DNA from 4 places in the Lysinibacillus sp. NPDC086135 genome. Region 1 is predicted to be linked to each of the others. Evidence: riboswitches for the same ligand, from Rfam matches in the RefSeq annotation. Region 1 holds a riboswitch; each other region holds the start of a gene.
What was found. A riboswitch is a leader RNA that binds a small molecule or an ion and turns the genes downstream of it on or off. The one in region 1 is predicted to bind cobalamin.
Positions count from the first base shown of each region.

Region 2: linked by a shared signal. The riboswitch ahead of ACIPKN_RS13485 (hypothetical protein) and the one ahead of cobT (nicotinate-nucleotide--dimethylbenzimidazole phosphoribosyltransferase) in region 1 are both predicted to bind cobalamin.
Region 3: linked by a shared signal. The riboswitch ahead of ACIPKN_RS24345 (FecCD family ABC transporter permease) and the one ahead of cobT (nicotinate-nucleotide--dimethylbenzimidazole phosphoribosyltransferase) in region 1 are both predicted to bind cobalamin.
Region 4: linked by a shared signal. The riboswitch ahead of mmgD (citrate synthase) and the one ahead of cobT (nicotinate-nucleotide--dimethylbenzimidazole phosphoribosyltransferase) in region 1 are both predicted to bind cobalamin.

Region 1 covers NZ_JBIVCA010000003.1:340,614-348,536, reverse strand. Annotated here, with positions in the region: gene ACIPKN_RS06685 (methionine gamma-lyase family protein) at 53-1,303, opposite strand; gene ACIPKN_RS06680 (trimeric intracellular cation channel family protein) at 1,717-2,322, shown strand; gene ACIPKN_RS06675 (hypothetical protein) at 2,398-2,526, opposite strand; gene cobT (nicotinate-nucleotide--dimethylbenzimidazole phosphoribosyltransferase) at 2,550-3,605, opposite strand; cobalamin riboswitch at 3,719-3,896, opposite strand; gene ACIPKN_RS06665 (hypothetical protein) at 4,403-5,464, shown strand; gene ACIPKN_RS06660 (hypothetical protein) at 5,792-6,016, opposite strand; gene ACIPKN_RS06655 (SMI1/KNR4 family protein) at 6,130-6,606, opposite strand; partial or broken gene ACIPKN_RS06650 (DUF6584 family protein) at 6,755-7,247, opposite strand; gene ACIPKN_RS06645 (rhodanese-like domain-containing protein) at 7,622-7,923, opposite strand, start outside.
Region 2 covers NZ_JBIVCA010000009.1:143,286-151,208, reverse strand. Annotated here, with positions in the region: gene cobJ (precorrin-3B C(17)-methyltransferase) at 1-528, opposite strand, end outside; gene ACIPKN_RS13490 ((2Fe-2S) ferredoxin domain-containing protein) at 533-904, opposite strand; cobalamin riboswitch at 1,042-1,223, opposite strand; cobalamin riboswitch at 1,638-1,822, shown strand; gene ACIPKN_RS13485 (hypothetical protein) at 1,950-2,237, shown strand; gene ACIPKN_RS13480 (energy-coupling factor ABC transporter permease) at 2,212-2,958, shown strand; gene ACIPKN_RS13475 (energy-coupling factor ABC transporter substrate-binding protein) at 2,960-3,232, shown strand; gene cbiQ (cobalt ECF transporter T component CbiQ) at 3,236-4,006, shown strand; gene ACIPKN_RS13465 (energy-coupling factor ABC transporter ATP-binding protein) at 4,006-4,842, shown strand; gene ACIPKN_RS13460 (S8 family peptidase) at 5,083-7,923, shown strand, end outside.
Region 3 covers NZ_JBIVCA010000027.1:18,306-26,228, reverse strand. Annotated here, with positions in the region: gene ACIPKN_RS24360 (precorrin-3B methylase) at 186-881, opposite strand; gene ACIPKN_RS24355 (ABC transporter substrate-binding protein) at 929-1,927, opposite strand; gene ACIPKN_RS24350 (ABC transporter ATP-binding protein) at 1,986-2,759, opposite strand; gene ACIPKN_RS24345 (FecCD family ABC transporter permease) at 2,760-3,749, opposite strand; cobalamin riboswitch at 3,939-4,122, opposite strand; gene ACIPKN_RS24340 (DNA topoisomerase) at 4,571-4,855, opposite strand; gene ACIPKN_RS24335 (DNA topoisomerase III) at 5,017-7,191, shown strand; gene ACIPKN_RS24330 (hypothetical protein) at 7,523-7,819, opposite strand.
Region 4 covers NZ_JBIVCA010000013.1:110,739-118,661, forward strand. Annotated here, with positions in the region: gene vanT (serine racemase VanT catalytic subunit) at 1-644, shown strand, start outside; gene ACIPKN_RS17280 (hypothetical protein) at 1,149-1,412, shown strand; gene ACIPKN_RS17285 (efflux MFS transporter permease) at 1,405-1,782, shown strand; gene ACIPKN_RS17290 (MFS transporter) at 1,712-2,401, shown strand; cobalamin riboswitch at 3,135-3,329, shown strand; gene mmgD (citrate synthase) at 3,522-4,643, shown strand; gene prpD (2-methylcitrate dehydratase) at 4,741-6,174, shown strand; gene prpB (methylisocitrate lyase) at 6,574-7,488, shown strand; gene ACIPKN_RS17310 (acyl-CoA dehydrogenase family protein) at 7,536-7,923, shown strand, end outside.

The DNA.
Region 1 (7,923 bases):
CTATAAATAAAAAACTATTCAAAATAGAAATTTTGAATAGTTTTTTCTCTACTTATTTTTGGATTTTTTGAACAGCACTACAAATTGCAAATTTTACGTGTTCGTATGTTAACCCACCTTGAATAAATGCTGTAAATGGCGGACGAATAGGACCGTCTGCTGTAAGCTCAATACTAGAACCTTGAATGAATGTTCCAGCTGCCATGATGACATCATCCTCATAGCCAGGCATATAAGCAGGCTCTGGTGCATAATGCGCATTAATTGGTGAATTCGCTTGAATTTCACGGCAAAAAGCAATCATTTGTTCCGCAGTTTGGAAAGAAACCGATTGAATTAAATCTGTACGATTAGCATCATAGCTCGGTGATGTATTCATACCAATTTCTCCTAGTATAGCAGCCGTGAAAATCGCACCTTTTAAAGCTTGAGATACAACATGTGGTGCAAGGAAAAATCCTTGATAGAAATCACCAAGCGTATTTAATGTTGCTCCTGCTTCAGCACCTATACCTGGTGATGTCATACGATAAGCACATTTTTCTACTAAATCTGCACGGCCAGCAATGTAACCTCCAATTTTCGCTAAGCCTCCGCCTGGATTTTTAATGAGTGAGCCTGCAATTAAATCAGCCCCAACCTCTGTCGGTTCCTGTGCCTCAACAAATTCACCGTAGCAATTATCAACGAAAATAACTGCATCCGGTGCTAATTCACGGATTTTTGCACACATGACTGTAATTTGCGAAATGGTAAATGATGGGCGTGTTGCATAGCCCTTCGAACGTTGGATAGCAATCATTTTTGTGTTTGGTGTAATTGCAGCTGCAACACCTTCCCAATCGATCGCTTGATTATCGATTAAATCTACATGGCTATAACCGATTTTATAATCTTTTAAAGAGCCAGTATCTTTATCGCCACCATCAACTATTGATTGCAATGTATCATAAGGCTGACCCGAAATATAAAGTAATTCATCACCCGGACGTAGTACTCCGAATAAGCTAAGTGTAATTGCATGTGTACCAGAAATAATTTGCGGACGTACAATGGCAGCTTCCGCTCCAAAGACCTCTGCATAAACTCGTTCTAGATTGTCACGCCCCTCATCATCATAGCCATAACCATTAGACGGGTGCAGATGATAGTCACTTACTTGATGCTTTCGGAACGCGGCAAGCACTTTTTGTTGATTGAAGAACGCCATGTCTTCTACCTTTGCATGAAAAGGGCGTACCTTTTCTTCTATTTTAGCAGCTAATGCTAGTGTTTCTTCTGATAAATTGGTTGTAAAAGTCATACTGTTCTTCTCCATTTCACATTTGTTCAAATCTTATCTTAACAATTTGTGAGCTTGCCTGCAAAGCTTGCTAATTGCATTAGGCACTAAGATCAATTATGACTCGGCATAATTGCGTGACATCCAACGAAGGCTTTCATTTCTTTTTAGCTATCCTTTTGCGACAGGCACAGGGTGTTTGGATACCTTGAAGTAACTTAAATCCGCATTCATCTCATCCACCTATAGTGCTGGGATATTTCTGTTGAAAAGAAGTAGTTACGAACTTAAAGTTTTAATTCTGCTATAATAAAATATTTAGTATCTGATAATTCCAAATCATAAGTCGATGCTTTTTTTTTGCGAAAACTTGTAGATACAGTAACTAATCTACAACAACATAAAATGATTTATTCACATAAGGGGTGAAAGGGTTGGCTTGGGAGGTTTTTAGTATCATTGGCACAATTGCCTTCGCAATTTCCGGGGCAATAATTGCAATGGAGGAAGAATACGATTTATTCGGTGTATATATACTCGGTATCGTAACTGCTTTTGGTGGTGGAGCTATACGAAACTTACTTATAGGTTTACCTGTAACAACACTGTGGGGGCAGGATAGAATGTTCCAAATTGCCATTGCAGCTATTACGCTCTTTTTTTTATTTCCACATCGACTCATTCAACATTGGCATCGTTGGGGCAATGTCACTGATGCTATTGGATTATCGGCATTTGCGATTCAAGGTGCCCTTTATGCTGTGAAGCTCGACATGCCTATTAGTGCCGTTATTGTTGCTGCTGTCTTAACAGGGTCAGGCGGTGGAATTATTCGTGATTTATTAGCTAGACGACAACCATTAGTCCTCCGCGATGAAATCTATGGTGTTTGGGCAGCATTAGCCGGGCTTATCATAGGACTTCAACTATTTTCAGGGGATATCTTTTTATATGTATTATTTGGTGTGATCACAGTACTAAGAATACTTTCATATATAAAGAAATGGCGTTTACCGTTACGGAAGTTGAATCGAGCATAGATATACTGTTGCATATTTAAAGCCCAAATCTGATATTTGGGCTTTAATTTTTAAATTCATTCTTTCTTAGCGGTTCTATTCAACGACTTTGGCTGTTCTATCCACGATTTTGACGGTTCTATCCACGATTTTGACGGTTCTATCCACGACTTCGGCTGTTCTATCCACGATTTTGACGGTTCTATCCATGACTTCGTTTATCACACACCGTGATCCGCGTAATAAAGTTACTTTTTCAACAGCAACATTGCTTCTTCTAAAGTAGCCATATTTTTCATCATAGAGCACGCTGCGTCCAAAATAGGAAAGGCTAAAGCTGTACCAGAGCCCTCCCCCAATCGCATATTCATCTGCAACATCGGTTCAACTCCGAGCATTTCAGCGGCAATTTTTGCACCTGGTTCTTCAGAGGCATGCGAAGGAATGATATAGTCTTTTACGTTAGGTTCAAGTTCGTAAGCGATAAGGGCAGCGATGGTAGAAATAAAACCATCAATAACAACAGGTTTACGATGTGCAGCGGCAGCAAGTATCACCCCAGCCATAGCGCCTATTTCTAATCCACCGACTTTTCCAAGAATATCTATAGCATCATCACGATTTGGTTTATTTAATGCAATAGCATCATAAATGACTTGTACTTTATGCGCTATCCCGCCTGGTCCAACACCTGCACCGAAGCCTGTCACTTCATTCGGATGACATTCACGAAGAACCGATAATATGGCAGCACTCGGTGTTGTATTACCAATACCCATTTCACCTGTCCCGAGTACATTTATCCCATTTTTTATTTCTTCTGTAGCTACTTCAATTCCTACTTCAATAGATTGAATGGCTTCTTCCCTTGACATAGCAGGGCCCTTTGCCATATTGTCCGTGCCATATTTAATTTTTTTTACGATAACACCAGCATCATGTGGAATATCTTCTTTTACACCAACGTCAACTGTGACAATTTTAGCATCTGTGATTTTTGCGATGGCACAGACACCAGTTCCTCCTCTAGGAAAATTTAATGTTTGAAAGACTGTTACATTTTGTGGATTAGATGTCACCCCTTCATCACAAACACCATGATCTGCGGCACAGACAATAATTGCTTTATTATCAATCGCAGGAAATAGTTCGCCTGTAATTCCGGATAGTTGCACAGCAAGGGCCTCCAGTTTCCCCAAGCTTCTAGGCGGCTTGCAAAGTGCATCTATGCGTTCTCTTGCCTTCTCCATCATTATGTAGTCAGCACTTTGAATGTTTTGAATCGTCTGTTGTAATAATTGCATGAAAATTTCCCCTTTCTTTTTTGCCCTTGTAACTTGAAGAATGATTTATAGAAAAAATAAAAAGCCTGTAGTTTATTCCATAACAAATAAACTACAGACTTTTCCATCGTCTATATAACCGAAGCAGATAGGCAGGTCTCCTGGCTCAATTTCAACATTTCATAGAACCTTCCCAGAACGATGCTAGTGGCATTCTCTATGAAACTCTCTTTTACAGTGGTGGGACCGCTAAAGCTTTTCACTTTATTCCCTATTCTCCCGCAATGGGCACCTAATGCTCTTATGCAATTACTTTAAATCTACGTCAAAGTAGTTTTTGTGTCAATACATTAGTGAAATTGTATATTTCTTGCCAACTTTTCTGAGTCCGACTTTCCAAGTGACTCAACAATCAACCGGGACAAGAAAGCGAATATTATATCTCATACCTTTAAATAATAAATCGACACGTATATACGCGGTTTCACTTGGTAATGTAAACGTATCTGATAACCGCGTCCAATCAACTGTCCCTGTAATTGGAGCCGATAAGAATTTTTGAAAATATAAGAAAAATCAATTTGTACTTTTAAGAAGATAGCTTAAAGGCTACTCTTTACTGAAGGCATCTGAGCTTTTTCGTCACCCTTAGCCTAAATGATTGCAAAAAAAAATAAAATGAAGGTTGTTTTATTCCCCCTCTTAATCACTTTATTTATATGAGTGTGAGAAATCGTTGATAACAAGGTTCGTGGATAACCTTAATCAACGACATCCACTAGTCTCACATCTCAAATAACTTTTAGGAGGAAATAATAATGGCTTCATGTTCTCAATCTGATTTAACTGCTGCGACAATCCCAAATGTGGTACCATCTTTAAAATTATACGGTAAAGCAAGTAATAATCAACGTTTCTTCTTGTCTGATAATCCAGAAACTATTAGTAGCTCTGTTCCATTTACTAATGGTTTTGCAACGCTTTGGGCTGATACTGCATCTGGATTACAGAGTGTAACTTATCGAATGTTTGTTTGGCATCTAAATAACACAGGTGCGACTATCAAGTTTGGTGTTACCATTGGTAATGGTTCAAGTGGCAGTACTTATCAAGTCTCTGGTGTTAAAGACTGTGTCGAGACTATTACCAACTTTGTAGCTCATGGGAAATGTGCCGCAAAAGCTTTACTCGGAAATACATTAACGCCTAGTTCTCCGGTTGATAGTTCCATTGCAGCGGGGAAAGTTGGATTAGTTAAAGAATGGAAAGTACCAAATGGTTATTTGGTGGGTGGAATTATTGAGTTTACGTTATCGTCTAGTTCTCCAATGTCTTATAAAGTCAGAACAGTAGCTGCTAAAAGTACTACTGCCGATCTTCGTAGTAATCAAAATGCAGTTGTGTCACCAGTTGGAACTCATCCGCGTGGTTCTTGGAACTTTTCCAATATCGACGGCTATGGTACTTCAGATGGTGCTGCTGCTCTATATACTGTTGGAGACGGCAATAAAAGTTTCTCTATAAATAATGGCATTAATGACAACTTAATGACTAAAGACACTAGCTATATGCCTAGCGAAGCTGTAGCAACTAATAAGGGGCATTATGGTGTTATTTATAAGGCGAATATCACTTTCAAAAACCCAACTCAAGCCGATAAGGCATTAAAGGTCTATTTGACAGGTCGTGGAGGTTCATATGGCGGCGCTGTACGTTGGAACAATGGTCCAACTTACGGTGTTCCTACACTGGCTTCCAATACCCAAGGTGTTCGGATTGCTACATTTACTATACCTAAAGGAACTAGTGTTACACATTCAGTCTATACTTCTACAGCTGGCTCGCTTAACACCCCAGCGGCGATACTGATTACAGAGTAATTTAAAGAATTTCTCGTTAAATAAAGGAACCCTGTACTTATCGCAAATTCTCCGATGAGCTACAGGGTTCTCTACATATCATAATATAATATTCATTCGAAACATCTTGGAACGTAAAACCAGGGAAAACGGTATAACTGCTTAATTGGGTATCACTAATTATTTGAGCTTTATCTATTCAAAAAAGAATAAAGAGCTGCGTATGTAACTCAATGATCTTTAATTAACGCACCCCCTTAGGTTTGCATATGTTATTAATCATATTTTACTAAAAGTTAAACAAGCCTACGATATTCCCCACCACAATAAACGAAATACTTCCCAACCCTAAAAAACATACATTAAAACACTTTCTTTTGAAAAAGTTCGAACTTTCATGAATTCTTTACCGGCATCATAAAAAGAATAAACAACGACTGGTAATATTAATGCCATCGCTAACCAATGTTTCCACTCCCCATCATTCCAGGAAAGCTTCCATAATGCATCATAAATTGGTAACATAATTGCAAATAAAAAACCCTGTATATATTTCTTGATGTATCTCTCCACACCTATCCTCACTCGTCACCTCATAATTTTAAAACACTTAAAAGTTATCGTATTTATTCAGGTGTTTTCCTATCTAAATTTTTTAAGTGTAAATCAAGTCTTAAAAGTGCTATTCAACAATTTTCCTTTTTTATAGTCGCAACCAGGAAAAGGTCGGATAATTTTTTTACAACAGTTAGTTTATTTTCAATTATCGTTTCAGTCTCTTCACCGTATTCATGATCTAATAAATAGACAGGAGGATTATTTCCTTCATGTATATTTATTGCGTATGGATTTCCAATACCTATTTCTAACCCGATACAAATATAACCGTTTTTATGTACTGCGCATCCTGGAACATATAATAAACATTCTTTACTAATACTCTCTGGATTCAAGAATTCTATTCGCAATTCAGCTTCTTCATCTAGAGGAACTACCAATTTACTATCACACACTTCTACCGTAGTCATTAGTTCTATCAACCACTCTGGAAGTTTAATATCTAGTTTTTCATTTAGGTCATTTATTTCTCTAACTGTGGCTATCCTAGTGGATGTTCCAGACCTTTGAATCATTTCTTTAGCATTTGTAATTACTTCATTCACCAACGTGACTCCTCCATACAATTGGGAATATTCACCTCTTGAACTAACGCTATTTCTATGTACCTTATACATTCACATACAGCCAGCTATTGCATCTCGTTAGTAAAAAATTTCTTTCCATTATCCTCTAATGAAAAAAATTTTTGATTTAAAATATCCATTTAAAAAATGTATAAACTCCAACCAATGCAAAAATAAATATTAAAATTATGATTGAAAGACAACCAAAAATAATCCAGTTATGTTCACCCTCTATTGAAGCATCTGGTTCCTCTACTAATTTTTCTTTTACTTTATTGATAGATAAAAGTGCTGGGTCTAAATCCAGTCCTTTTAAAAGTTCAATATCACCTTTATACTTTAAAGCTCTTGCTATATTATTAATGTCATTTCCCATAGAGCTTTCAAATTCAATACACGCATGTACCATTTTTGGAGTCTTATTCTTTTCTAAATACCAGTATCGACCAGCCATTGCAGGATATTTTAACTCAAAATAAATGTCTCCCAACTTTTTACGGAGTTCTAATTCATTAGGAAAGGTTGCTATTAACCCGTGTAATCTATCCCTTGCTTTCCCTAAATCATCATTTAATATCCTCTTCTATTCGTTTTAAAGTCTTTGAAATTTTCTTTTCAATAAAAAACACCCTCTTATGTCCTAATTCTTTACTCTTATTATTTTTCGATAGTATACTGCATGGTTAGTAAAAAACGTCTCCACTTGTTGGCGAAACGTTCCCACTCTAATTTCTTTCCTTAGAATACTTGGCCTATCAAATCTTAACAATGTATGGCCTTATTATATATATGTAATTTTTTCCTCATCAACTAAACTGTAAAATTTTTCACAAGATAACCATCGATATTAACATAAATATCCAAATCAGGTGCAATTACTGAGCAAGAAGTAAAAGGGTGATACATATTATATATGACTAATATGTATCACCCTTTATATTTTATGATTTTTACAATTTAAGTCTTGATAATGCGTTCGAGGTTTAATCGACCATTATTTAAATTCTAACTCTCCATCATAAGCAAGCATGCCGCCTTCAAGGTTTGTTACGTCAAAGCCTTGAGCTTCTAGGTATGCACAAGCATTTGCTGAACGACCGCCTGCCTTGCAAACGATAATGTATGGCTTAGTAGCATCTAATTCACCTAAACGCTCTGGGATTGTCCCAAGAGCAATGTGCTGCGCACCGGGAATCATGCCTTGTGCTACTTCATCATCTTCACGAACATCAATAATGTATAGATCTTCGTTCGCATCTAATAGTCCTAATATTTCTGTTGTTTCCATAGTTTTCA
Region 2 (7,923 bases), on a different contig from region 1:
CGTACGACGTCCACTTTTCGGGTTATAAAGAGCAATAACAAAATCCGCCATTGCTGCCGCTTCTACTCTTTTTGCAATTAAATTCCAAGGTGTTAAGTGGTCACTTAAACTAATGGTACAGGCGTCATGCATAATTGGAGCACCTAGTAAACTTGCACACGAATTAATAGCTGAAATACCTGGAACAATTTCTACCTCGATACCAGTTGCCTCTGTCCAGCCTAGCTCGATTAATACCTCATACACTAATCCTGCCATTCCATAAACCCCGGCATCTCCACTAGAAATGACCGATACGATACTTCCAGCCTCTGCTTGACGTACCGCTTCCTGTGCACGTGAAACTTCCTCCGTCATACCAGTACTAATAATCGACTTTGCACTAACTAAATCCTGAATAAGCTCAACATACGTTTTATAGCCTATAATCATATCACTTTGTTGTAGTGCCTCCACAGCACGAGTCGTAATATGTTTAAAGTCTCCAGGACCAAAGCCAACTACGAAAATCTTACCTTTTTGTGCCATTTTGTTACCCCTCTTTCACCTTTTCAATGCCTTTAATGGCTGTTGTTTGTGCTGTACGCTGTAACGAACCTTCCTGCAATGTAAAGACATGCTCATTATGTAACGACTCATGATTTAAATCTTGTACGAGTGCTCTCGCATGCTCCGTTGTTGGCACACGGTACCAATTTCCCTGAGGATATGCAATGACAACACAAGCATCTTTACATCTGCCATTACAGCGAGTTCTCGTCGTATGTATTTCCTTATCAAGCGCCAGCAACTGTATTTCATCACGGATCGCCTGTGTAATGTCCTCCCCATCTTTTTTCATACAGCTACTACCATTACAAATAAAAAGATGTGTTTTCATCCCCTCTAAATTCCAAGTTGTCATAGTCGTTCTCCCCTCATTTGCTTTTAGGAAAAAAAAACCTTTACTCTAGACGAAGAGTAAAGGTTTTGTAGAAGCCAAATAAAAACGAATATATACGGGTACTCGCTTTCGCTTCAACTTCTCCCTCCGAAAAGTTTGCATGTATCATCCCATAAGCAGGTTTCCTGACTTAAGCTTCCTTTTACTTTCGCGCCTTCCCAAGTTTTCACTAGTGGCATCCGCGATTTCATCAGCTATTACAGTAGCGGGGGCTGTATCGGACTTTCACCGATTTCCCTATTATCTTGAATATTCAAGCACTTATGGACGTTTTATATGAATTTTTAATATATCAAGTATGCCTCGGCATAATTGCATGACAGCCGCCGGAGGCTTTAACTTCTTTCAGCAGGTACAGGTGTTTTGACACCCGCTGAAAAGAACTTAAATCAGCATTCATCTTACCATCTATAGAGGTAGGAGACTTCTGTAGCTAACGCTTCACTTTCGCTACAAAAGACATTTGCTGAAAGAATTTTAATGTAATTGAAAACTGTTTCTATCATAGCTTATTTTTTAAAAATTTCAATATTACTTTCTTAATTTGTGACAATTTTTTTAAAATTCTATAGAAAAACGCGACATTTCTTTTTGATTTATCTAAATTTTCGACGTAGACTATTAATTTAAAATTTTTCTATAAAAATCATAGCATATATATGGAAATTCATGTTACACTTTGTCGTGAAATCTCACAACTTCATCTTTTTTCGGTGCGAATTGTTCAGCATTTCGCTTAAAAGGGAAGCCGGTTCAAGTCCGGCGCGGTCCCGCCACTGTACTAGGAAGTTTTATAGAGAATGTCACTGTCCAAAGGATGGGAAGGCCTATAAAACGTTGAACTAAAGCCAGGAGACCTGCCGAAAAATATGTGATCGTTTCAACCTACGAGGATGGGTGTGCGGCTTAGCAGATTAGAATTTTATTTGCTTTTTTAGCATGCACTTTTCCACTATCGGAGAAGTGCTTTTTTTCATTCAGAAGAGACTCCATCTCAAGGTAGTAGATGAGTACAGATATGGTTCCAACCGGGCCAAAACACCTACTGAATGAAAAAAAGCTTCCGGCGGATGTCACGGACTTTGAAAGGAATGAATTGTGCTTGCACAATTCAAAATCCGGACGCATTGTTTATCTGCGCGAAAGCGAAGCGGCAGCTACAAATGTTTTCTGTAGCGAAAGCGAAGCGGCAGCTACAATTACGCCAAGGCGAAATTTTATCGATCGCATACTAATTCGAAAAATTTTAAAGCTAGGAGGAGAGATTCTTGAAATTTTCAGGTTGGAAGCTTAGTTATTTCTTATTGGCATTTTTATTCGTGCCAAATCGTGCATTTGCGATGCATATTATGGAGGGTTTTTTGCCAATTGAATGGGCGATTTTTTGGTGGGTCGTATCGATTCCATTTATTATTTTAGGATTACGTTCTATTCGTAAAACCATTGAAGAAAATCCTGAAACAAAAATGATATTAGGGCTATCGGGTGCCTTTGCCTTTGTACTATCTGCCTTAAAAATCCCTTCTGTAACAGGGAGTTGTTCGCATCCAACTGGAGTTGGACTTGGGACAGTTCTTTTTGGACCATTAGCGATGAGTGTTATCGGGACAATCGTATTATTATTCCAATCTTTACTGTTAGCACACGGTGGGCTTACAACATTAGGGGCAAATACCTTTTCCATGGCAATTATGGGCCCTATTATCGCTTACTATGTATTTAAGGGCTCACAAAAACTGGGATTATCATTTTCAGTAGCCGTCTTTTTAGCAGCAATGCTTGGTGATTTAGGTACATATGTTGTCACATCTGTACAATTAGCTCTTGCCTTCCCTTCTGAGGTCGGTGGCTTTATGGCTTCATTCACAAAATTTGCTGGTATTTTTGCGTTAACACAAATTCCTCTTGCTGTTAGTGAAGGAATTTTAACAGTGATCGTTATGAATTTTCTGAAAAAATACAATGTGAGTGAATTAAAAGCTCTACGTGTTTTCTCAACAAAGGAGGCTCACTAACATGAAAAAGAACTTACTGCTCTTAGCCATTGTTGTGTTCCTAGCAATTATCCCCCTATTTATTCAAAAAGGTGCAGAATTCGAGGGGGCTGATGGCGAAGCGGAAGCAGCAATTAGTGAAATTGATGCAAACTACGAGCCATGGTTTGAAAGCTTATGGGAGCCACCAAGTGGTGAAATTGAAAGCTTATTATTCGCACTACAAGCTGCTATTGGCGCTGGATTTATCGGCTATTTCATTGGCTTAATGCGTGGCAAACATAAAGAGGGTTAAGCGATGTTACTCATTGATAAGTATGCTTATTTGAATAAATTAGCGTCTGTTCATCCGTTAGAAAAAACGACGTTATCCCTTGGACTACTTATATTGTCGCTTATCATGAGAGATGAACGAATGTCACTCATTACATTTATTGTGATGAGTGCTTTTATCATTTTAGGCGCAAAAATCCCTGCTAAATATTATGCTAAATTACTATTGCTACCTGGATTTTTTTTACTATCAAGTTTAGTGTCAATTTTAATTTCTATAGCGCCAACAACTAGCACGTTACCAACGTATATTTGGTCATTTTCATTTAATAGTTGGACGATTTTTATCGGCAGAGCGAGCCTCGTGACAGCGCAACAGCTTTTTTTCATCGTCCTTGGCAGCATTAGCTGTTTGTATTTTTTAATTCTCACAACATCAGTCCAATCTATTTGTTACGTGCTAAGACAATGGCGACTTCCAACTCTATTTGTAGAGCTAGTAGAGCTAACGTATCGTTTTATTTTTATCTTTTTAGATAGTATGCAAAAAATTCATCTTGCCCAGCAGGCTCGTCTAGGATACAGCTCCCCTATGCAGTGGCTCCGTTCGGTATCAATGTTAATTGCAGCTTTATTTGTCGAGATGTTCCAACGAAGTCGTGAGCTAAACAATGCGATGGAAGCGCGTGGTGGCGAAACTGTTTATTGGCAAGACGATGTTACCTATAACGCGAAAAATTGGGTAGGTATTGCTACTATTTTTATACTCCTCATCATTTATGGAGGGTTTTTCTGATGACAGATTTATACTTTGATTTAACACATTTATCCTACGCTTATGCAGATGGAACTTATGCCCTAACAGATATTACACTTCAAATTCCAAAGGGGAAAAAAATCGCTTTACTCGGTCATAATGGAGCTGGAAAATCAACGTTATTTCAGCATTTAAATGGTATTTTGAAGCCTACCGCTGGAAGTATATCCTTTTGTGGCAATGACCTGAACTATAGTAGAAAAGCATTAAAAAAATTGCGCCAACAGGTTGGTATTGTTTTTCAGGATGCCGACAATCAGCTTTTTTCTGGCACAGTTAAGCAAGATATTGCATTTGGTCCTTTGAATCTTGGCTGGACAACTGAAAAAATTGAAGAGAAAATTGCGTGGGCTGTCGCTCAAACCGAAGTCGAAGCATTGCTAGATAAACCGATCCATTTTTTAAGTGTTGGACAGAAAAAACGTGTCGCAATGGCAGGAGTACTTGCAATGGAACCTTCCGTTTTATTATTAGATGAACCGACAGCTGGACTAGATAATTATTATAGTGCACAAGTTTTAAAGTATTTAGCTACGTTAGAGAACGATATACGAACAATTTTACTAGCTACGCATGATATTTCATTAGCCTATGAATGGGCAGATCAAATAATCGTGATGGAAGCTGGGAGAATTATTTATAATGGAGATCCAGTTGCAATGTTCTTCCAAGAGGATTTGCTTGAAAGAGCCCATCTTGAACGCCCATGGGTCTTTGAAATGGCCATTGCCTTGCAAAAGAAAAAGTTATTTAAAAAAAACATTAAAATGCCCCGTTCGAAGAAAGATTTACACAGACTTCTTGAGCAGCTTTAAGACAATTTGTTCATAGTTGGTACAATTCAATTATGGTTGAATCCAAGCTCCTACTCCAATCTCACAAATCGAGTAGAATGTTTCGACCTCTCTTCTACATATTTTTATAATGGGGGAAATATGGTAAAATATAGAATGGTGCTTTTGGAAAAATATATACTTATTACGAAACTTTTCTATTAGTCATACGTATTAGTATAGATGTCACAAATATTTGGCACACTCAAGGAGGGAAAACAGTTGAAAAACTGGAAAAAAAAATCAGTTGCTTTAGTAGCAACTGCAGCACTAATGGTTCCTGCTACTTCTGCCTTTGCTGAAGCGCCACAAAAAACAGCGAAGAACCAAGAGTTAGTGAAAGTAGCTAGCAATAAGGATCAAACATCTAAGAATCAAAAAGAATGGATTAGTCAGGATACGATTATCGTCAAACATTCCGGTCTTGATAAGAATGTGCACAAAAAAATTGGCGCAAAAGTGATCCGCTCTATTCCTTCATTAGGATACGATGTTATCCAACTGAACAAAGGAACAGATTTAGAAAAAGCAGTTTCATATTATGTGAAACAAAAAGGAGTTAAAAAAGTATCTCCAAGCTACGTGTATCATTCCTTTGGCACAGCAGTAGATCCAAAGAAACAGGATATGTACCATTTGAGTCTACTTCAAATTGATAAAGCACTAGAATTAGCAGGCAACAATGATGTAAAAGTAGCTGTTATCGATGGTGGTGTGGATTTTAAACATCCAGATTTAAAATCTCAAGTGCTTCCACCATATAATGCAGCAGCACCTGCCAATACATCTTATCCTAGTGAGCATGGAACACATGTAGCAGGAATTGTTGGCGCGGCAAAAGATAATGGTATTGGAGGACATGGAATTAATCCAAATGCCAAGCTTCTTCCAATTGATGTATTCAACGGAAAAGATGGCGCTAATGATTTCGTTATTGCACAAGGAATCCTTTACGCCATTGAGCAAGGCGCAGATGTTATCAATATGAGCCTTGGCGGTTATGGTGAATCTCCATTAATGCAGGAAGCCGTTCAGAAAGCAATTGATAAAGGAGTTACCATTGTAGCAGCTGCTGGAAATGAATCGACAGACAATTACTCCTTCCCTGCTTCTTACGAAGGCGTTATTAGTGTAGGCTCTACGAATGATCGAAATAAGCTATCGAGCTATTCAAACTATGGTCCATCGGTTGATCTTGTAGCTCCAGGTGAAGACATTTACAGTTCAGTTCATGATGAGAAAAAAGGATCATCCTTTGTAAAATTTAGTGGAACATCGATGGCATCTCCTGTTGTTGCAGGTGTGGCATCCCTACTAAAATCAAAATATCCAGATTTAAAGCCTTATGAAATAGAAGCTATTCTCGAAATGACCGCAAAGGATTTAGGTGACAAGGGCTATGATCTTACATATGGACATGGCCTTGTAGATCCTGTGAAAGCATTACAGTTTAATATTAATAATCTACCAAAACAGTATTCTGAAACAAAAGAAGAGCGCTTGAAAAACGCAAAAGTCCTTAAAAAAGATATAGTAAATACTGAAAAAGGTGAATTCAAGTTACCAGACGAGAAGAAATGGTACAAGGTGGATCTAGACGCAAATGAGTATGCTCAACTGACATTAAAAGGTGCAGACAAATATGATTATGCATTTGATTTATACTTCTACCCTGATGGTAATAAAAAAGAAGTAGAACCAATTAACGTCAATGATGTTCGTGTAGGCAAGCAAGAAGGATACCTATATAAAGCAGATCAAAAAGGAACCCTTCTTATTGGCGTAAAAGATCATAATGGCAGCTATAGCTCGAAGGGTAATTCAAACTACGTATTCACGGCTCAAACGACTAAAAAATTACCAATTGATGCATTAGATATGGCACATATGGAGAAGATTGAAAAATTCCCATTCAGTACAGCCGGGAAAAACTATACCCTACTTTCTGAAGATCATCTAGGTGATAAAGATTATTTTACATTTTCAGTAAATGAACCAACGACACTGAAATTTGATTTAGCTGGGATTCCAGGTGTTTCTGCTTCTATGGAGCTTTATCTAAAAGAAGATTTAGTTAATGTTCCGTCAGAGGAGGACGATGCTGAAGGATTAAATGAGGCCTACCCAATCCGAGCATCTTATGGCACGGATAAAGGCGATGGCGTCAACTTAGTTGTCGATGCTGTACCTGAGGAAGAGTATGTAATAAGCGTATCTAATGAAAACGGTATGAATTTTTCACTTGATATGTTCTTTGGCGGCGGTATTGAAACAGAGCAAACTGTTAGTGAATCAATCATTCCTTACACATTAAAAGGTGAAGTCGTTACCCTTCCTAATGATGAAGACGGACTTTCATCAAATGGAGGAATGCAAGAAAACAACGTACAAAAGGATATTTTATCTTTAACTGAGTATAAAACAAAGAAACGTAATCAACTAAATGATTTTATGAATATATTCATGAATCTAGATGCTATGGGACAACCGGAAAACGTTGACCAAATCATGAACCAAGCAATTCGTTTTGATATTGGTAAAGATCAAAAAGCATACTTCCAAACAGAAGATGATGAAGATTACTTCGCATTTACAGCTAAAGAAGATGCCGTATATGGTTTCCAAATTCAAAAAGGGTTAAACCAATCTCCAGCCGGTAATGTATTCGAATATGATGAGGAAACAAATGAATTAATCCCAGTTTCTTCATTATCGAATGATATGGGGTTACTCAGTCTACTTTTTGGATCAACAAGTGATCCAAACGATGCTAAGGCAATTGCATTGAAAAAGGACAAAACATATGTTGTAAAAGTGATGAATCTTGGTGATCGTTCTGCTGAACCATATACACTTAAAACAAGTAAAATGGCAGCTATTCCAGAAGACGATAATAGAAATAATAACACACCAACTACTGCAAAAACGCTTAAATCTGGTATTACTTATAAAGACCATCTCATTTATCAAGATGATACTGATTTCTACTACTATAAACAACAGGGTAAAGATGAAGTCATGAGTCTTCTTATTTCTTCTGTACCATATACTAAAGAACAGCTA
Region 3 (7,923 bases), on a different contig from region 1:
CATAGTAGAAGTTTTAACAAAAGTCATCCACCACTTTTGGTGATGAACCATTTAAATTGAACACCGAATTTAGACCATTTTTTAATCATTCCCCAATACCGTTCCGTCGGCTAGCCATTCTCAATCAACTTACGAATTGTTTGTATGTAGCTCATCATATCCTACTAGAATCCGCGGAACTATTTTCATAGTAGTTGATTACCTGGGTGATTTTTTATCGTTTGCCAATAGTCTGCATCTTTTGTTCTCTTGTAAAATTTATAAAAGGGTTCTGTTTGGCGAGCAAGTTCTTTATAGACCCTAATTATTTCCTGTAAAAGACTTTCAATATGCTGTACAGGCACTTTTTTCACAAATAGCTCCCCTGCCTGTGCATTTTTCCCCATTGGAACTGCCCCTAAATACACATCGAAACTATCTTTCTGATATACAAGCCCAATATCATCATAAACGGCATTATAGCAAGCTGATGCACAGCCATTCATATTAATGCGAATCCTGCTTGGTACTTCCAAGCCTTCAAGCTGCTGATACAGCTCCTCTGTAATCTGTGCTGCCTCCATTTTATCGCCATCACAAAAATCACAAGCCTTCATAGCTACAATCTGACCTTGCTTTGCAATATATAAGCCCACCTTTTCCAACTTCCTTTTGGCCGCCGTAAATTCTATTGTCGGTACAGATAGTAGTATACTGTAGGACGCAGAATATTTAATAGCACCACTCACTCCGACTACCTCTGCGATTGTTTGAAATTGTGCTGGTGTATAATGTTTGTTGATAATGCCAGGACTCACAGCAAGACGCGTAAATTCACCCTCTCTGTTTAACTTAGCAAATGTTTTTTCAGGAATATTATGGCTAAAAGCATTTATAGTCATTTTTACCCTCCTATGAAAAAAGCTAGCACATGGCTAGCTCCTCTTCTTTATTGAAAGCTTTCTGGATAAAATCCTTGTGCCAAAATTCGAATTGCTTCAGCCGCACGAACACCTTCAGACGCTGCTGATAGTGGTAAAATAACGAAACGTCCGTTTACTACCGCTTCCGTTTCTTTTAGTGCCGGATCATTTTTTAGGAAATTAATTTTTTCTTCAGCAGTAGTTGAACCATAGTCAATTACAACGATAACTTCAGGGTTGCGCTCAACTACATCTTCTTTTGAAACGGTTGTCCAGCCAGACTCAACATCGCCGAATATATTTTTTCCACCTGCTACTGTCACAAGTTCATTCATGAAGTTTTGTGCAGCAGTGAAAACATCTTTCTCACCACTATCAAATACAAGAATACGTAAATTACCCTCCTCTTGCGGAAGCTTCGTACGAATGTCCTCTACATCTTTTGTCATTTGCTCAATTAATTTTTCTCCACGGTCTTCCACATGGAATATCTTAGAAATATTGCGGATATCCCCGAAAATATCCTCTAACTTAGGATTTTTAATGCTTGAAGATGTATGTAAATAAGTGTGGATGCCAAGTGCTTCTAGTTCTTCTGATGTTCCGACACCCTTCTCACTAAACCCGCTTTTCCAGCCTGCATATAAAAAATCTGCTCCTGCATCAATCACTTGTTCCTTTGTTGGGTATTGCTCAGCTAATACTGGAACTTTTTCATATGCTGCTTGTAACGGTGGATAAATTGCATCATCTAAATACGCTGTTCCGACCATTGAATCCTCTAAGCCTAACGCTAGCATAATCTCTGTCACATGCTGATTTAAGCTAATTGCCTTTTTTGGTGCTTCCGAATAGACTTGTGTCGTATCGTTATTGTCAATCGTTACTTCCGTTGCTCCTGCTTTTGCTGGTTCTACTTGTTCGCTTTGCGATGATGACTCCTGTTTTTCCTCGTTAACACAAGCTGTTAACATACTTAGCATTGCGATTGCAAGAACAAGCCATACGCTTTTTAATGTCTTCATGTCTACTTCTCCTTTTTTCTAAATACTATATAGAAAGAAATGTAAAACCCTTAACTAACTATAAAAATTGCTCAGATATATAATAAATATGCGGCTTTTTCGTGACAGGATGTACACTAACTTCCGCATGTACACCAAACACCTTTTGTAGCAATGAGGGTGTTAATACATCAACCGGAGTTCCATATGCCGCAATTTCTCCGTCCTTTAAAACATAAATTTTATCGCAATAAGTTGCTGCTATATTTAAATCATGTAAGGCTGCAATGACCGTGATCGGCAAGCCCCGTATTAAATCCATGAGCTGGAGTTGATGTTGAATATCTAAATGATTCGTTGGCTCATCTAATACCATGACCTTAGCCTGTTGCGCCAATGCCCTTGCAACAACGACCCGTTTTTTCTCACCACCAGATAAGGAACTAAAAGTACGTTCACTTAAATGCAGTACCCCTGCTTGCTGCATCGATTCCTCAACAATAGCTAGGTCTTCTTTTGTATCTACTTCCATAAGCCTTTTATGCGGTGTACGTCCCATTGCCACAAGATCCTTAACAGTGAACTCAAATAGCACTGGTGTTTCCTGCCCTACGACGGCTAGTTGCTTTGCTATCACCTTTGAAGATTGCTTGTAAATATTTTCATTAAATAAAAATACTTCTCCCTCTTGAGGTTGTAGCATACGGTACATATTTTTTAATAGGGTCGATTTCCCACTGCCATTAGGGCCAATTATGCCCACAAACTCGCGTTCTTGAATATGTACAGAAACATTGTTTAATATTTTCACCTGCTGCACGGCAAAAGTAACGTTTTTTGCAACGTATACCATTTAATTCTCCTCCCCGAAAGAATACATTTGCCTCCGCAACATCCATATAAAGAATGGGCATCCGCATAAAGCCGTAATAATTCCAATCGGCATTTCCTCAGGTGCAATCACAATGCGCGCAACTGCATCAGCCCATATTAAAAATATCGCACCAATTAATGCACTGACTGGCAGTACAAACTTATAATTTGAGCCGACAATCATGCGTACGATATGTGGAATAATCAGGCCAATAAAGCCAATTGCACCACTTACAGCAACAAGGACACCTGTTAATAGGGAAATTACTAAAATTAGTAGCAATCGAAATTTCTCTAAATTAACCCCCAGCGTAACAGCAGATTCTTCGCCAAGTAAAAGTAAATTCAAATGGCGTGAATGTAGACGTAAAATTATGTAGACGATCGTTAAAACTACGAACGGAATCATTATATTCACCCATTTCGCTCCAGCCAAACTTCCCATCATCCAATATATCACTGCCTTTATGCCCCCCTCTTCCTTCGTCATCATGAGCATAAAATTCGTCATTGCTGACAAAACTAGTGACACGGCAATTCCGGCTAATAATAATCGAACAACTGAAATTCGCCCCCCAACTCGTGCTAAGAAAAACACAATCAGTACTGCAATTGTCGCACCTATAAAAGCAGCAAATGATAGCGCATACATACCTAAAAATGAAAATGTGCCAAGTAAAATAACAGATGTAGCCCCGACAGATGCACCGGAAGATACCCCCAAAATATAGGGGTCCGCGATTGAATTGCGCACTAAAGCTTGAATAGCAGCACCCGAAATGGCAAGACCCGCTCCGACTATTATGGCAAGTACTACGCGGGGAGTACGAATTTGCCATATGATGATTTCCTGTGAACGGCTCCAATCCAATGTAATGCCAAGTGGATTGAACGGGATGTGCGATAAAATAATGCGCCATACAATACTAGGTGTAATAGACACAGAGCCTACCATTATCGCTGATGTCATGGATATTAGAACGACACCAGTTAATACGACTAAAAGTAGGTTGATTTTTCTTGTTGTTGGATTCTTCAAAACGCTCTCCTCTCTTAAAGCAAAGGGCATAAAAAAATCCCCTTATCTACAAGAGGATGTCATAGTTAAATAAAAGGCGTCGATTCCCAGTCACTACAACCATCCTCGTGGTTCTATGTAAGTTTGTTGCTTTTATTGGCAGGTCTCCTGGCTTAGGTTCATTATCTATACGCCTTCCCATAGCTCGCTACAGTGACATATTGTATAGACTCTCCATTACAGTTGCGGGACAGCATCGGATTTGCACCGATTTCCCTTTTAAGCAAACGAACAAGTCATTCGCACCAACAAAATAATATTTTATTAAGTTATAAGAGGAACAATATCAGAATATTTTCCAGATAGCAATTATATTATATATTACATTAAAGTAAAAATATTAATTAACGAGCGTTTAATAGCCGTAAAATAGCAGCATTGAACATTAATTATTATTAGAAAAATAAATAAATTTAGATAGTTGATTTATCTTACTTACTATACAAATTCCTCACAGTACACTATTAGTAATCTCTTTCTTCTCTATATTTAATATCAGTGAGGACAATCTTAATTTAACAAAATAAAATATATTGGTTATCTTTTTATAAATATGTTAAAAAAAGTTAGTTGGCACATATTTACTTTACTGAGTGTTACATCTTCACTATTTTTAATCGTTTCAACGGCATTGACAGAAAATTAACAACTAAATGTAGGAACTGTTCCTTCGTAAACTTTCTCTTTTCAATTTCCGATAATGTTTTTTCTAATCAACTAGTTAACGCTATATCAAATAAATCTTTTACAAGAAAAGTTTCTACCAAGTTTTTACCAAGCTCCGTACACACTAAATTTTTATTTTCCATAGCTATATAGCCGACTGTAATAAGTTTCTTTATCGTCTCTGCCCGAGTAGCCGGGGTACCAATGCTATAACCGCTTAAAATAGCCTCCATGATTTCATTACTATCTTCATTTACAATCCCTTTACCACACGTCTCCATTACTCGTAATAATGTTTTTTCTTTAGGCGGTGTTGTTACATGGTTTGTTATTTTGACTGAATTAAAATGTCTAAAAGCCTAGATTATTAGTCAACATAATTGGATTTCCTAATAAAAGATAGGACACAATTATTAATATAACCGTTATACTTAAAATTCATTTATAATTATTAAACATAAAGTTGTAATTATTATTAATAGGAGAAGAGCATATGAAAATAGTAATTGCAGAAAAACCAGACCAGGCTGCAAAATTAGCTGCCCCCTTTTCTTTTACAAAAAAACCTGGTTTTTTTGAAGTTAAGCCAAACACATACTTTCCAGGTGGAGCACTTATCACATGGGCGATTGGACATCTATGTGAACTGAAAGCCCCTGAAGAATATAATCCTACATGGAAAAAATGGACATTAGAAACTTTACCTATTATTCCAGATCGATTTGAATATAAAGTGACTAAGTCAAAGTATAAACAATTTAATGTGATTAAAAGTTTAGTAAAAAGACCAGACATTCAAGAAATCATTATTGGTGGTGATGCTGGACGTGAAGGTGAATTGATTATCCGTACCATTTTAAGAGTATGCGGTGTTAATAAACCGATGAAACGTCTCTGGATATCATCTTTAACAGAAAACGCTGTAAAAAATGGGTTTGAAAATTTACTACCAGAAGAGAAGACACGCGACATTTATTTTGAAGCACTAAGTCGTTCATGTGCAGACTGGCTAATTGGCATTAATACATCTAGATTATACACGGTACTCCTCAAAAGAAATGGCGTGAAAGATGTATTTTCAATTGGTCGTGTACAAACACCTACACTTGCACTAATAGTAAAGAGGGAGCATGAAATTGCGAATTTTAAATCAGAACCATTTTGGGAAGTGGAAACAGAGTTTAATTTTGATGGAAAATTGTTAAAAGCGAAATGGCATAAAGATAACAATTCAAGAGTTCAAGAAGAACGACAAGCTAATGCTATTGCTAATTTCTGTATCAATAAAAAAGTAGAAATTAATAGTATTAAAAGAGAAACAAAGGAATATGCTCCTCCATTGTTATTCAACTTATCTGCATTACAAGCTACAGCAAACAAAGCTTATAAATTCTCACCACAAAATACGCTGGATATTTTGCAAAGACTTTATTTAAAGGGCGTTGTTTCCTATCCAAGATCTGATTCACAATTTTTAACGAATGAAGAAGCAAAAACACTACCAAAGATACTAGAGCATTTAAGTAAAATTGATAAATACAAAAGTCTTCTTCCGCCACCGACAAGTTCAATTATGAATAATAAAAGATATGTGAATGAAAAAAAAGTAACCGATCACCATGCAATTATTGTTACCGAGCAAATACCAGACGTAGCAAAGCTAAGTACAGAAGAAGAAAAAATTTATGATTTAATTGCAAGACAAGTCATTGCAGCACATTACAACAATGCCATATTTTCTTACACAACGATTCATTCACTTGTTGATAAACGTGCAGAATTCATCTCTAAGGGTAAAGTGCTAATGGAAGAAGGTTGGCGTAAGGTTATTTATCATTCTAAAGATAACTCACCTACAGACAAAGATGAACTGCTCCCCCTATTACATGAAAATGAGCAAGGTATCGTTGCGAAAGCGAACGTAAAAAAAGGTGAAACCCAGCCACCAAATCGTTTTTCTGAAGGAAATTTGATTACCGTAATGAAAACAGCGGGTAAACATTTAGAAGATGCGGAATTAGAAAAGGTCCTATCGAAAACGGAAGGATTAGGTACTGAAGCTACACGCGCTGGAATTATTGGTACATTAAAAGATCGAAACTATATTGAAGTTAAGAAAAACCAAGTCTTCGCAACGGCTAAAGGAATGTTACTCATTGAGGCACTAGGTGAAAGTATCTTAACGTCCCCTTCCATGACAGCCAAATGGGAGCAACGACTATCTGAAATAGGTGAAGGCAACGCTTCTCCTACAGCATTTATGGAACAAGTAAAAAAGCTTGCTGACAAATTGATTTCAGATGCTAACAAGCGTGAAAAGGAATGGGCATTTAATCAAAATGCAGTCGATAAAATCACTGCAAATAATCCGTATAATAAAAAATATAATAAAAGAAAAACAGTTGTTGGGAAATGTATCCTTTGCGAAGGGTCAATCATAGATCATGGCATTTTTTACGGCTGTTCAAATTATAAAACAGCTAATTGTAAATTCTCGGTTTCAAAGAAACTTTTAAGAAAAACTATTTCACAATCGAATATAAAAAAACTCTTGGCAGCTGGTGAAACAGACTTGATAAAAGGATTTCAAAAAGGCGAGAAATCTTTTAATGCCCACCTTATTTGGGATGAAAAAGAACGTAAGATTACTTTTAAATTTCCACAATAACTAACAATTCTACTTTCGACATATCGTTGAATGACCCGACCTTTCTTATAAAATCACTGATTCTCAAAAGCTTTATATATCAGTATCTTGCTGTTTGCTAACTATCTTTAAAAATCATTAAAGGTAAAAGAAAATCTTTAATAATCTTTCTTCGGTCGGTTTTTAGTCGGTTAAGTCGGTCTCCTTTTAAACAATATGACCACCCATCACGGAGTGGTCTTTTTCTATTAAACAACCTTATCAATCGCTCTAAGTATCTCTAAAAATAATGGTGACATCTGAATTAATACATACCCTAATCCAGCGAGAGTCTCTCGGTATTAGCTATCTTTTAAAATAGATCAAGATTATGTTCGCGATAAATGATAAATGCTAATCCATTTCCTCTAAATACAATATTCTTCTCAAGTATAAAGAAGAATACATCAAGATGATCCGAATCAGCTAATTTAATGAGAGCAATTAACATAGAATACTCATCAACGTTGATTAAATTAAGTTCTTCACGATTTTCCGGTATTATTTCATTCCATTCTCTTTCGTAAAATTTATTATACATTGTATCTTTATACAAAGTTTCTGGTACATCATAAGAAGGATAAAATTCAGTTGATCCTAACCATATCATTTCAAAAATTTCTCGAATTTTTCTAATCCTTTAAAATAAAAATAATAATTTCGAGTTTCTTGTTGGAAATCTATACTTTCTAATTTATCAAAGAAAACTTCAAC
Region 4 (7,923 bases), on a different contig from region 1:
ATTTATGTGTTTCAGATAGTCTTTTACCTAAGGATGTAGAATTTACACAGATTCAAATAAGCCGTTTTTATAGTTTAATAGGTATGTTGTTGGAAAACGGGGTTAACCCGAATAAAGTGCATATACAGAGCAGCTATGGATTACTGAATTATCCAGAACTCCAATGTGATTATGTAAGAGCTGGTATAGCTTTATATGGAGTTCTTAGTTCGCCAACTGACCAAACCAAATTAAAATTAGACTTAAAGCCAGTTTTATCACTGAAATCCAAGGTTATTCTTATCCGAGCGATAAAGGAAGGCGAGACGGTTGGTTATGGAAGAGCATTTACTGCAAGCAGAAATAGTTTAATTGCCATATTACCCATTGGTTATGCTGATGGAGTACCAAGAAATTTATCTTGTGGGAAAGGTAATGTATTAATAGATGGATATCAAGCACCAATAGTTGGGAGAATTTGTATGGATCACCTAGCAATTGATGTAACGGATATACCTCATGTGGCAGTTGACGATATTGCTACGATAATTGGTAGAGATGGTGAAATGGAACTAACTGCACCAGAGGTCGCCAACAATTCTGGCAGCCTATCGAATGAACTGCTGAGCAGATTGGGAACAAGATTGATGAGTAAGACAAAGTGATTTTGATAGCCTTATCTGTTATTATAATGTTTTTTAGTTAAATATAAATTTGGTAATTATGGTACACGCTAAATTAGTATAAAAATAACTCTAGGATACTTATTTATTTTATTAAAAGTCAATAATTAAAGTAATGAACTTAATATTTCTGGATCTATATACAATGTGCAACATTATAATATGCTATTTTTTAAGCTGAACTAATTTGATATTAGTTCAGCTTTTATGTGTGTTTTAAGATATAGTTTGAGTATAATTAATAGAAGTATAGTCTCAGGAACTTTTTCTACCTGTTATTCAACTCCCATGAAAGAACTTAATCATCTTTCATTTTCTGTGGTGAAGAGATTATTTTCGCGCTTCATGGAGGGCTAACGGGGCAGCCTCTTATTATAATCTTATTGTGTTACTAAGGGTATAATTTTTCTTCCGCAATAGAGTGCATATATTTACTCAATACCGTTATTATGAATCAAATTTGTGGGCCTTTTTGGAGAGACAGCCATGAATATGGCCATGACCGATGTTATGAGAGACTTTGGCGTCAGTGCAACTAGTGCTCAATGGTTAATAACAGGCTATTTATTAGTATTGGGAATTTTAGTACCCATTTCTGCCCTTATTATTCAATGGATTTCAACACGTTGGATTATTATAATCGCAATTTTATTCTCAATTATTGGTGCATTAGCGCCAACATTTTCAATTTTATTATTATCACGGGATTTAAGCAGTTGGTACAGGGTTAATTTTACCCCTTATGATTAATGTAATTTTCATGGTTGTACCAATCGCAAAACGTAGTGCAACAATGGGAATGGTCATTACACTTGCTCCAGCAACTGGGCCAACAATCGCTGGTATTATCGTCGATATATCTAGCTGGCATTATATTTTCTGGATAAGCATTGCCCTATATATCATTATTTTCTTCACTTTTATGCCAAAAGTGTACAATGTCTCAACGCTAACAAAACCGAAAATCGATTATTTATCTATCGTTCTTTCAACAATTGCATTTGGTAGTATTATTTATGGACTAAGTACTATTTCAGAAAGATTCTACATTGGCAACAATCATAATAGTAGTGGGCATTGTAGCTCTTTTATTTTTCATATGGCGTCAATTTACAAGTAAGCATCCGATGATTGATTTACATGTTTTCAAATATCGTAATTTCGCTATTGGTTCAGTTTTAATATTTATTGTATTCGCATTACTGTTAGCCATTGCGATTCTTATGCCACTGTATTTAAAAGGATCATTATTACTTTCAGCAACGAATGCTGGGTTTGCGATGTTATTAGGAAACATATTAAATGCCGTCTTTGCTCCAATTGTCGGAAAAACGTTTGATCGTGTTGGTCCAAAATTTTACTTACGTTTTGGTTTCTTATGCTTAGTTATTTCAACGAGTATATTATCCTTTGTCATTAGTGCCACAACACCACTTTGGTTAATCATAGTTTCATGTATGATTTTCTACGTAGGTGTCTCAACAACTATTATACCGGCGCAAACAAACTCACTTAATGATTTACCAAAACAGTTGTATTCTCATGGTTCCGCTGTCATAAACACACTTCAGCAAATTGCAGGTGCAGCAGGTACCGCATTAGCCATTACACTTATGACAACAGGACAACACCGCTTTACAGTAGAGCATTCAAAAGCAAGCCCTGAAACTCTAGTTGCAGTAGGTACACAATTTACATTCGGCACTATTGTGATTGTGGCAGTAATCGGTCTGTATTAGCATTATTTGTAAAACGAACAACAAATCATTTGCACTAGTTTTCAAATGAAAGAATAACTTAATATATTCATCCATCTAGTGAACAACTTTCTAACTTACTTATTCATAAGAGAGATAAAAAAATGAATAAACTAATAGCATTCATAACAATTCCTATTTTCTTTAAATGATGTATCGCAAGCTAGTCGTCCATATAGGAACAATAAACGAAGTTGCTGAACACAAATATAAAACCGGCATAGGTCAATAGAAAAACGAAACGCCAGGATCATTGGTAAATCATTGATCCTGGCGTTTTTAGTAACCAAACAGGAAGAGAACTCACAATATCACTAAAACAAATTGATACTTCCTCAATAGTTTGTTTAGGCCTTCAGATAACCCCTGATTCGTTATATCAAGAGAATTTGCCTTTCATCATTCAGCACAAGAATCGTTGCTCCAACACTTATAATCGGACTACTGCCTATAAATTTTCGTAATTCCTAAATGTACCCAAATTTCTCACGATTAATAAAGCTCAAATTTAAAAGAGATCGCCTTTCTTTTAAAGTAACCTCTCTAATGCCGGTTCGGCGGGATCCTTTTAAAAATCTTTTTTATACGAAATATTGCTAAAAAATGTAGAATAGTTCACCAAAAAAGAAAAATAGTTAATGATAGTCTGTCTCTTCCGAATTTTACCTATATTGCTTGTTTTAAAAACTCTATGTTAAGGTAAAATGACAAATTGAATATGCTAAATTTTGGTGGTTCAAATGGAGTTGTTTCCATTTGATTAAAAGGGAAGTTGGTGAGAGTCCAACACTGTCCCGCAACTGTATTTAGGAGTTCAATAACAAGGCCACTGTTTTGTTTGTCAAAATGGGAAGGTGTTATTGTAGCGTTGATCATAAGTCAGGAGACCTGCCACTAAATAAGCATCAATTGACCTACGAGGATAGGGAGGTGTTAGCTACTACATGATCTTTGTGAATTCATGTAAATTCACTGTTTATTTGCTCTATCATGCTTTTGTAGATTAACAACTTCTCAAAGGGGTAGAAGTTGTTTTTTTGTTGTTCTTTCGTGTTTTAATGGTAACGCTTACAAGAATAATTAAACAAAGGGGTTGTAATGAATGGAGTTAAATTATTCACCAGGTCTCGATGGAATCATTGCCGCTGAAACAAAGCTATCTTTTTTAGACACTGTAGGAAGTCAGATTGTGATTCGAGGCTATGATTTGATTGAGCTATCACAAAGATATTCGTATTTAGACATTGTCTACTTAATGTTGCATGGAGAAATACCAACTACCGAGCAACGAGCTAATTTACAGGTTAAATTGAAATCCAATTACCAGGTTCCACAAGAAATTTTTCAAATTTTCAAGTTATTACCTGATGGGACGCATGCTATGGATGGGCTTAGAACAGGCATTTCGGTGTTAGCAGGCTATGATCAGCAAATCAATGATCGTTCTACTGAAATGAATTTGTCGCGAGCATATAGACTTTTAGGTGGTATGCCAAATATTGTAGCGAATAGCTACCGTGTATTAAATGGTCAAGATGTCGTGGAGCCTGATAACCAGCTTTCCTATAGTGCTAATTTTTATTACATGATAACTGGCAGAAAACCAACTGCTTTAGAAGAAGAAATTTTTGATCAATCACTCGTTTTATATAGTGAACATGAGATGCCAAATTCGACGTTTACGGCTCGTGTTATTGCCTCAACACAATCTGATTTGTATGGTGCTTTAACTGGCGCGGTCGCATCATTGAAAGGTAATTTACATGGTGGGGCAAACGAGGCAGTGATGTATATGCTTCTTGAAGCCAAAACAGTAGAAGGCTTTGAAACATTGCTGAAATACAAACTGCAAAATAAAGAAAAGATTATGGGCTTTGGCCATCGTGTTTATATGAAAAAAATGGACCCAAGAGCGCAAATTATGAAAGAGGCTTTACACAAATTCTGTTTGCAGCAAGGAGATCATCGCTTATATCACATGTGTGAAGCTGGTGAAAAAGTGATGGTACAGGAAAAAGGGTTATACCCAAATTTAGATTATTATGCGGCACCAGTGTACTACATGCTTGGATTGCCAATTGAAATATATACGCCAATCTTTTTTGGCTCACGAACGATCGGCTTATGTGCTCATGTAATTGAACAGCATGACAATAATAGATTATTTAGACCTCGTGTCAATTATATTGGCGAGCGTCATAACCTTGAAGAATTGTCGGTATAATCAAGTTTAACAACTCGCCATAGAGCTGATGGGCATTCTGACCAATGTCCATCAGTATACTAGTATGGCAAATTCATGCAACGGAGGGAAGATATAGATGATAAAAACAAATGAACTATCTAAGACAGATCAATTACTAACTGATATTACCGATTATGTATTAAATACAACGATTACAAGTGAAGAAGCCTACGAAACAGCACATTATGTTTTATTAGATACTATAGGTTGCGGCATTTTGGCTTTACAGTATCCCGAATGTACGAAACTACTTGGACCAGTTGTACCCGGTACGGTTGTTCCAAATGGTACGCGTGTTCCAGGAACTTCCTATGTACTTGATCCAGTGAAAGGTGCTTTCAATATTGGTTGCATGATTCGTTGGTTAGATTACAATGACACATGGCTTGCGGCTGAATGGGGACACCCTTCTGATAATTTAGGTGGCATATTAGCAGTTGCGGATTACTTGAGTCGTGTACGTATTGCTGAAGGCAAAGAGCCTCTTAAAATAAAAGACGTTTTAGAAATGATGATTAAAGCCCATGAAATTCAAGGGGTATTAGCATTAGAGAATAGTCTGAATCGCGTTGGTTTAGATCACGTATTATATGTCAAAATTGCGACAACAGCGGTTGTGACAAAGGCATTAGGTGGAACTCGTCAAGAAATTATCAATGCATTATCAAATGCTTGGATTGATAATTCAAGTTTACGAACATACCGCCATGCCCCAAATACAGGATCAAGAAAATCATGGGCAGCAGGAGATGCGACAAGTAGAGCCGTACAATTAGCCATGATGACTGTGCAAGGTGAAATGGGTTATGCAACGGCCTTATCTGCACCTGGCTGGGGATTCCAAGACGTACTCTTTAATAAACAAGAATTAAAGCTTGCAAGACCGCTTACCTCTTATGTTATGGAGAATGTTCTTTTCAAAGTTTCTTTCCCGGCTGAATTTCATGCGCAAACAGCTGCAGAATGTGCAGTTCATTTACATCATGAAGTGACAAATCGTTTAGATGATATTGAAAAAGTTGTCATTACGACACATGAATCAGCTATTCGCATCATTGATAAAGAGGGCCCATTGAATAATCCAGCTGACCGTGATCACTGTATTCAATACATCACAGCAATTGGACTGATCTATGGTGATATTATCGCAGACCATTACGAAGATGACGTGGCAGCAGATCCACGCATAGATGAACTAAGAAATAAAATGGTTGTTGTTGAAGATTCACAATATACGATCGATTACTTAGATCCTGAAAAGCGCTCTATTGCTAATGCTGTTCAAGTTTATTACAAAGATGGGACATCATCAGAATTAGTAGAGTGTGAATATCCTTTAGGACATCGTTTCCGTCGTGAGGAAGCATTCCCTAAAATCATTGATAAGTTCCGACAAAATATTAGTACACATTATTCTCAAAAACAATTAAGTAAAATTAATGAGCTTTGTGCTAATAAAGAGATTCTCGAAAATAGTGCTGTTCATGAATTTGTAGATTTATTCATCTAACTTTTTTCAGCTGTGTTTTATGTATCGAAAGAATAAGTCACTTTATAGCGGGTGTCCAAACATCCGCTGAAAGAAGTGCCTCCGGCGGATGTCACGGAATCGGAAAGGAGTTCAATGTAGGATGTTAGTTTAAAATCATCACATCCATGCGATAACGGCTAACTGCCCTGCATCGGTGTTGTTAACGCTTCGTTAGCACTGCGCTTTCGCACAAAAAGCATCTGCTGCTGCCGCTTCGTTTTCGCGCAAAAACATTGGCTGCTGCCGCTTCAATTTCGCGCAAAAACATTGGCTGCTGCCGCTTCAATTTCGCGCAAAAAACATCTGCAGGGCTAAGCACAAAGCCGATTCCGGGCTCAATTATGCCGCGGCATATTGATTAATAGGAGGTCTTTAAAAATGGCGTGGATTGTCAATGAAGTAATGACACAAAAACAATTGGCTGACCAATTTCGAGCTTTACTAACGCGTTCTACTATTTTGCAAATACCAGGAGCTCATGATGCGATGGCAGGCTTAATGGCTAAAAAAGTGGGCTTTGAGGCATTATATCTTTCTGGAGCTGCCTACACAGCAAGTAGGGGCTTACCTGATTTAGGAATAATTTATTCAAATGAAGTTGCTCAGCGTGCTAGTGAAATTATCCAAGCTACTAACTTACCAATACTAGTGGATATTGATACTGGCTTTGGCGGTATATTAAACGTTGCACGTACAGCTCGCGAAATGGTAGAGGCTGGAGTAGCTGCTGTACAGTTAGAGGATCAAAATCTTCCTAAAAAATGTGGACATTTGAATGGTAAAACACTCGTATCCCAAGAGGAAATGATACAAAAAATAAAAATGATTAAACAAATAGCGCCTACTTTAGTTATTATTGCCCGCACTGATGCAAGATCTGTAGAAGGTTTAGAACAGGCTATTTCAAGAGCAAATGCCTATGTAGCTGCTGGAGCAGATGCTATTTTTCCAGAGGCTCTGCAAACAGAAAAAGAGTTTAAACAATTTGCTAGTGAGCTAGATGCTCCTTTATTAGCAAATATGACTGAATTTGGGCAAACACCTTATTATACAGCTAAGGAGTTTGAAAAAATGGGCTATTCGATGGTTATTTATCCCGTTACATCAATGAGAGTAGCAGCCAAAGCATATGAGCGAGTGTTTGACTTAATAAAAAATACGGGGACTCAAAAGGAAGCTATTGAGGATATGCAAACTAGAAGTGAATTATATGAAACAATCTCCTATTACAAATTCGAAGATTTAGATAGTGAGTTGGCGAAAACTATCTTACCTAAAGAGGAAATCAAGTAGGAGAAAAGCAATCTGCTTTTCTCCTCTTTCTTTCAAGGAGGGCTTGTATGGATAAACTAGAAAACAAAATGACGATCTTTACACCTGAGGACTTTCATGATGAAGAAGAGCTCATAGCAAAAACGGCAGAGCTTTTCATTAAACAGGATGTCTCACCTAATATTTCAGCTATTGAACAGCATCAATATGATGTCACCCGTCAATTATTTCAAAAAGCAGGTGACCTTGGTTTACTTGCCATTGAGATACCCGAAGACTATGGGGGGCTTGAACTCAATAAAAAAATTTCGGGGCTTGTTGCAGAAAGAATGGGCTACGGGGGCTCTTTTAGTGTCACCTACAATATTCATGCAGGAGTTGGCACATTGCCCTATGTCTATTTTGGGAATGAGTCACAAAAGCTAAAGTACTTACCTAAGCTGGCTTCAGGTGAAT